DNA from 3 places in the Lacticaseibacillus styriensis genome. Region 1 is predicted to be linked to each of the others. Evidence: predicted binding sites of a transcription regulator. Region 1 holds the regulator's gene; each other region holds the start of a gene.
What was found. Region 1 encodes LexA, which represses DNA repair genes until DNA is damaged. Its sites were predicted from a motif close to CNAACANNTGTTNG; they were not measured.

Region 2: uvrC (excinuclease ABC subunit UvrC) is a predicted target of LexA. The motif match lies at 1,131-1,144, and genes of this name have one in related genera.
Region 3: purD (phosphoribosylamine--glycine ligase) is a predicted target of LexA. The motif match lies at 1,197-1,210, and genes of this name have one in related genera.

Annotation. Positions count from the first base shown of each region.
Region 1 is NZ_CP132483.1:681,346-683,619, forward strand. Features, by position in the region: gene LACSTY_RS03125 (hypothetical protein) at 140-334, shown strand; gene lexA (transcriptional repressor LexA) at 461-1,087, shown strand; gene LACSTY_RS03135 (hypothetical protein) at 1,185-1,649, opposite strand; gene LACSTY_RS03140 (AEC family transporter) at 1,681-2,274, opposite strand, start outside.
Region 2 is NZ_CP132483.1:1,374,208-1,376,481, forward strand. Features, by position in the region: gene LACSTY_RS06650 (ABC transporter substrate-binding protein/permease) at 1-242, shown strand, start outside; gene LACSTY_RS06655 (amino acid ABC transporter ATP-binding protein) at 232-978, shown strand; gene uvrC (excinuclease ABC subunit UvrC) at 1,159-2,274, shown strand, end outside.
Region 3 is NZ_CP132483.1:1,784,915-1,787,188, reverse strand. Features, by position in the region: gene purH (bifunctional phosphoribosylaminoimidazolecarboxamide formyltransferase/IMP cyclohydrolase) at 1-997, shown strand, start outside; gene purD (phosphoribosylamine--glycine ligase) at 1,428-2,274, shown strand, end outside.

The sequences.
Region 1 (2,274 bases):
AAATGCCTAAATAAGGGCATCAAATGTAAATTTTACATATACAAAAGCTTTACAAATCAAAAAAATCAGGTATGATAAAGTCACAACCAAAACGGTGAGTCAATGTCGGTTTTACCGATACGGAGAGGAGTGACCCCTTATGAATTTACTTCGCGGGGCTAAATGGACATTAATAACTCTGACCCTGGTCGCAACATTGCTGTTATTTAGCAACTATGCGACGGCCGGCATCTTGTTGATGGCTCTGGATATTTTCCTAAGCTTCTTCTATGCAGTCATCAAGAGCAGATGTGATCGGCGTCAGATGCATAAGATGCCATTATTGCATAACTAATTTGATGAAATGATCCGCAGCCATGATGACTGCGGATTTTTTCGAGTAACGGCGGCGAAAATGATTGCAAACGTTCGTTCGGTTTGGTATGCTGATTGTAACAAATGAGAACGGAGCGGTGAGCGGATGCCAACACAAGCGAGTCAAAAACGTTGGAAACAGATTTTACAAACCATCTATGACGCAATCGAGGATCATGGGTATCCACCCACGGTTCGCGAGATTGGCAAGTCAGTTGGCCTTAGTTCGTCTAGCACCGTCGCAGCATACTTAGAGAAGCTGTTGGCCGCTGGATTAATTGCGAAAGACCCATCCAAACCGCGCACGATTGAAGTGACTGCAGCAGGACGCGATTATATCGGCGTTCAGGCAGAAGGCATTCCGATTGTCGGTACCGTTGCGGCTGGGGTGCCGATTACCGCTATCGAGAATATCGATGACTATTTCCCGGTGCCGGATGACCTACCATACTCGGCCGATGAGCTGTTTATGCTTCGGGTTCAAGGCAGTTCCATGATCAAGATCGGGATTCTTGATGGCGATCAGATTATTGTCAAGAAGCAAAACGACGCCGAAAATGGGCAGATTGTCGTAGCAATGACCGAAGAAGATGAAGCCACTGTCAAGCGCTTTTACAAAGAAAAGAACGGCATTCGCCTTCATCCGGAAAATGACGATATGGAAGACATGTTTTTCCCGGATGTGACGATTCTCGGTATTGTTGTGAGTTTGTATCGTCCTGCGCTTGTATAAGTGCTACTAATAAAGCCAGCTAAAAAAGCATTTGCCGCGTACATTCAATCGAGTGTGCGTGGTAAATGCTTTTTTGTTGAGGCGGCAACTGACACCATTAAGGACGGTTAAGCTGATCAAGGTCATCTTTTGGTACCTTTTTGTAAAATGGACCATCCGGAAGCTGCTTCAATAATCCTTTTTTGGTAAGTTGGAATTGAACCGTGTTGCTGGCGGCCTGTGGTTGGGCTTTGCCGGTGAAGGTGAAGATTCGCCCCTTTAAAGTCAGTTGGGCCGCAAAAATACCCTGATCCGTACTTTCAAAATCACCGTCTTGGTTCGACAGCGTTTCGAGGTAATAGCCACTGGTTGACGACAACACGCGAATCGCTTTCTTTTGATCATCCTGTTGGACAAATGCGTGACCGACCAAGGTGGACAAGGTTGCTTTAGGCACGGCCTTTTTTGCCTTTTTCCGGGATTTTACCGGCTTTGATGCCTGTTCACTGGTGGCCGATCGCGTTGATGATGATTTGGCAGTCGGCGTGCCTTGAGAACAACCACTCAAGATAAGTAATAACATGAGCCAGACTAATTTTTTCAATGGCGGTCTCCTAGTGAATGAATTGAATGCAGGTCATGACGATGGGAATGACGATCATGGATAGAAGCGTGGTTTCCGTGACCATGATCGCAGCGTAGTCAGCATCGGCGTCATAAAGTTTCGCAACCACCGGCGCATTGGTCATGACTGGCATGCAGGATTGCAGGATGAAGATTTGCTTCATCAGCGTCGGTACTGGTGCAAAGGCGACCAGTGCCGTCATCAACAGTGGGGCAAAAAGAAAGCGGCCGCTGAAGATACCGAGTGCTTCCTTGCTGAGACGCAGTTGGCTCCACCCGGCTTCGTGTAAGGCGATGCCGATAAAGAACATGGAGCCCGGGACCGTCAAATCGCCGATATAAGTCAGATCAGACATCAAAAAAGTCGGCAACTTGATATTCAGCAAGACCAACACAATTCCTAGCATGAAGCCCAGTAAAGGCGGGGAGAAAACCTTCCCCAAAGCCTTTTTAAGGTTAAAGCGGGCTGGTTTGGGACCATCGCCTTGAATAAGGTAGACGCCGATGGTCCAAAAAATCGTCGTGTTGGCCATGTAATAGACCAAGACATAAGGTAAACTGCGAGGACCGAACAAGGCCAAGTT
Region 2 (2,274 bases), 690 kb from region 1:
CGCAAGCCATCAAGAATATCTGGCCGGCGTTGGGGAATGAATTTATCTCGCTGATTAAGGAAAGCTCCATTGTCTCCATCATTGGGGTCACGGACCTGATTTATCAGCTGACAGTGGTTCAAACCGCAACGTACAAAGGGGTTCAACCAATTCTGGTTGCCATGGTCCTTTACTTTGTTCTGACATTCGGGCTATCCAAGCTCCTGAGTCATTTTGAAAGGAAGATGAATCATGCAGCATAAACCTTTAATTCAAATTAACCACCTGATCAAGAAGTTTGGTGACAATGTGGTTTTGAATGACATTAGCGAAACCATCAATCAAGGTGACGTGATTGTTGTGATCGGCGCATCCGGCGGCGGGAAAAGTACCTTTTTGCGCAGCTTAAATCTGCTTAATCGGCCGACACAAGGCGAGATTCTGTTTGAAGGCACTAATTTGGTTGATCTCAGCGAAAAGCAGCTTGATAATGTCCGGGAAAAAATGGGCATGGTGTTCCAAAGCTTCAACCTTTTCCCGAATATGACGGTTTTGGAAAATATCAAGCTGGCGCCGTTAAAAGTCAAAACTGTGACGGATGAAGAAGCAACCAAAACGGCCAAGGAACTTCTGGAACAGGTTGGCTTGGGTGAAAAAGCCGATGCCTACCCAGCCAGTCTTTCTGGCGGCCAACAGCAGCGGGTGGCCATTGCCCGGGCGCTGGCGATGCATCCGGATGTCATGCTATTCGACGAACCGACCAGTGCATTGGATCCCGAAATGGTCGGCGAGGTGCTCAAGGTTATGCAGGATCTTGCCAAAACCGGCATGACGATGGTGGTGGTGACCCACGAAATGGGCTTTGCCCGCAGCGTGGCTGACCAAGTATGGTTCATGGACGGCGGCAAAATTCTTGAAAAAGGCACACCTGAAGAGCTGTTCGAACACCCCAAGGAAGCCCGGACACAGGATTTCCTATCCAAGATTTTGGCGCAATAAGTTTTTACCTCATGACCTTATCCGGCATTTTCTGGGTAAGGTTTTTGTTTGGGTTGACACGTAAGGTGCGCTGGCAAATAGCTTCACATTCGCGGCCGTACGTGGCAAGTGCGTCGCTTGCAATCTAATTTTAGAATCTTTATAATGTTAAGCGAACATTTGTTTTATAAGGAGATTACGATGGCATCAGCACACATTGAGCATAAATTATCGTTGCTGCCGGATCTGCCCGGCAGTTACCAGATGAAAGATATTAACGGGAAGATTATTTATGTCGGTAAGGCCAAAAATCTAAAGAATCGCGTTCGCTCTTACTTCAAGAGCTCACATGATGGCAAAGTAGCAGCGATGGTGGCACAGGTGGCTGATTTTGACTATATTGTGACCTCGACGAATAAAGAAGCGTTTTTGCTTGAAATCACGTTGATTCAAAAGTACCAGCCGTATTACAACATCAAGCTCAAAAAGGGGACTGGCTATCCTTACATCAAGATTACTCACGAGCGCGATCCGAAAATTGAAATCACCGGCACGATTCGCAAAGATGGCGGCTACTACTTCGGTCCGTATCCCAATGTTTATGCGGCGCAGGAAACGATGCACTTTATTCAAAAAGTGTACCCATTACGCCGGTGCAACGGGTATCAAGGACGACCGTGTCTGTATTATCACATGGGTCAGTGTCTGGGCGCATGTTTTCGCACTGTACCGGAAAAAGAATATGCCGACCAGATTGCTCGGATCAAACGTTTCCTGAATGGTAACGTCAGCAAAGCCAAGGCCAGTCTGACGGCAAAAATGGAGCGGGCAGCTAAAAACCTGCAGTTCGAACGGGCGGCGGAGATTCGCGACCAGTTGTATTACATTGAACAAACCGTTGAAAAGCAAAAAATTATTTCGAATGACAATACCACGCGTGACTTGTTTAATTTCTATATGGACAAAGGCTGGATCAGCATCCAGGTCTTCTTCATTCGTCAGGCGCGGTTGATGAAGCGCGAATCGCGGCTTTTTCCGGTCGTTAACACGGCAAAAGAAGAGTTCGAGTCTTTCATTTTGCAGTTTTATAGTCGCAAAAATAATGTCAAACCGCATGAAGTTTTGGTGCCGGCAGGGCTGGATAATAAGGTGCTTGCCGATATCTTAGGTGTTCCGGTGCGTACCCCGCAACGAGGCGAGAAACGCGATCTGATGGCATTAGCCGCGAAGAACAGCCAAATCAAGCTCGAAGATAAGTTTCGCTTAATGGAATTGGATAATCGCACAACAATCGGGGCTATGAAGGAATTGATGGCG
Region 3 (2,274 bases), 1.1 Mb from region 1:
GGCTTATGATGCCCAAATCGTTCATTACTTAGATCCAGAACCATTTCCGGAGCAATTCACCCCGACTTACCACAAGCGCCAAGACCTGCGCTATGGGGAAAATAGTCATCAGCAAGCGGCGTTTTACGTTGAACCGGATCCTGATCCGACGAGTCTGGCGGCTGCCAAGCAGTTGCACGGCAAAGAGCTTTCGTACAACAATATCAAGGATGCTGATGCTGCTTTGGCGATGCTGCGTGAATTCAAGCAGCCGGCTGTTGTGGCAGTTAAACATATGAATCCTTGTGGCATTGGCTTGGGCGAAACGATCGAAGCTGCATGGGACAAGGCGTATGCGGCAGATCCGATGTCGATCTTCGGTGGCATTATTGCGCTGAATCGGCAAGTAGACTTGGCGACTGCCGAAAAAATGCATAAATTATTCCTTGAAATCATCATGGCGCCGGGCTTTGACGATGATGCCTACGAGATTTTGGCTAAGAAGAAAAATGTGCGCTTGTTAACGATTAATACGGCCGATGTGCCAGAAGAACTGGGCACCGAAACGGTTTCGATTTTCGGCGGCCTACTGGTACAAACGCGTGACGATAAGACGGAAACACCGGCAGATATGACCGTTGTGACCAAGGTGCAGCCGACTGCTGATCAGTTAAAAGCCTTGGCGTTTGCGCAAACCGTGGTTAAACACGTGAAGAGCAATGCGATTGTGGTCGCCCAGGCAGATCAGACGTTAGGCATTGGCGCCGGTCAAATGAATCGGATCGGGTCAGTCGAATTGGCATTGACCGAGGCGCAACAAAACGAAAACTTTGCCGGCGCCGTCATGGCCAGCGACGCCTTCTTCCCAATGGACGATTGCGTTGATTACGCTGCGAAACACGACATCAAAGCCATCATCCAACCAGGCGGCAGCATCCGCGACAAAGACTCCATCGCCAAAGCAGATGAATACGGCATCGCCATGGTAACAACGGGTGTGCGGCACTTTAGGCATTAAGAGCGTGAGAGCGTGAGCTGGCGCGGTTAGAAGTCGGAGTATAAGTGGCCTTAGGTGTGATGGCCCGAACTTGGCCATTACGCCTAAGGTCCTTATACGTAGACTTCTGCGCCAGCGAACGCGTTTTGGCGCCAGAAAGCTGCAGTGCAGGTCTTGGGCCATTGCGGTCAAGGTCCTTACACGCAGGTTTCTGGGCTGGCGAACGCGTTTTGGCGTCAGAAAGCTACAGTGCTGGTCTTTGCCATTTAGGGCTAGATGTCCTTATACGTAGACTTCTGTGCCAGTGAACGCGTTTTGGCATCAGAAAGCTGCAGTGTCGGTCTTAGGTCATTTATGCTCAACACCCTCACACAAAATTTTTACGCCAGCAAACGCGTAAATGCCACCCTCATCACCCACAAATATGCGCCCATACGCGCGAGGAGGTTTTATGAAACAGGTTCTTGTCATTGGCGGCGGTGCCAGAGAAAGTGCCCTTGCGCTAAAATTCAACCAGTCGCCACAAGTTGACCACGTCTATGTGGCACCCGGTAATCCGGCTATGACGCTTTTAGGCGTTGAGCCAATTGGTATAAAAGAAGCCGAAGTGCCGGAACTGATTCAGTTTGCCCGGGATCATCAGATTGATTTGACGTTTGTCGGTCCTGAAGTACCCTTGGCGGCTGGCATTGTCGATGCTTTTCAAGAAGCTCATCAGCCGATTTTTGGCGTGACGAAAAAACTCGCCCAACTCGAATCCAGTAAGACGTTTGCCAAAGACTTTATGAATCGCCACCATCTTCCGACCGCTGCCAGCAAAACCGTCCACAGTGCACTGGAAGCCCATGCCGAGGCAACGTTAATGGGATTACCAATTGTTCTTAAAAAAGATGGTCTTGCCGCCGGAAAAGGGGTCGTCATTGCCCAAGACGCCGCTGCCTTGGACGATGCGATTGATCGACTTTATGAGGGGCACCCAGATGCAACGGTGCTTCTTGAACAATACCTTGAAGGGGAAGAAGCATCGGTGATGGCGCTTTTCAATGGTCAAAACCGCGTGATTTTACCATTGTCGCAGGATCATAAACGCCGGTTCGCGGCCGATCGTGGGCCTAACACCGGTGGCATGGGCGCCATTAGTCCGCTACCACAATTCACTGCCGACCAAGTAGAGGCAGCTGAGGCATTAGTTGATGCGACGTTGGCAGGGATGCAGGAGGATGGTCTTAGCGGGCAAGGCGTGATGTACATCGGCCTGATTTTTACCGCTGATGGTCCTAAAATTTTGGAATACAACA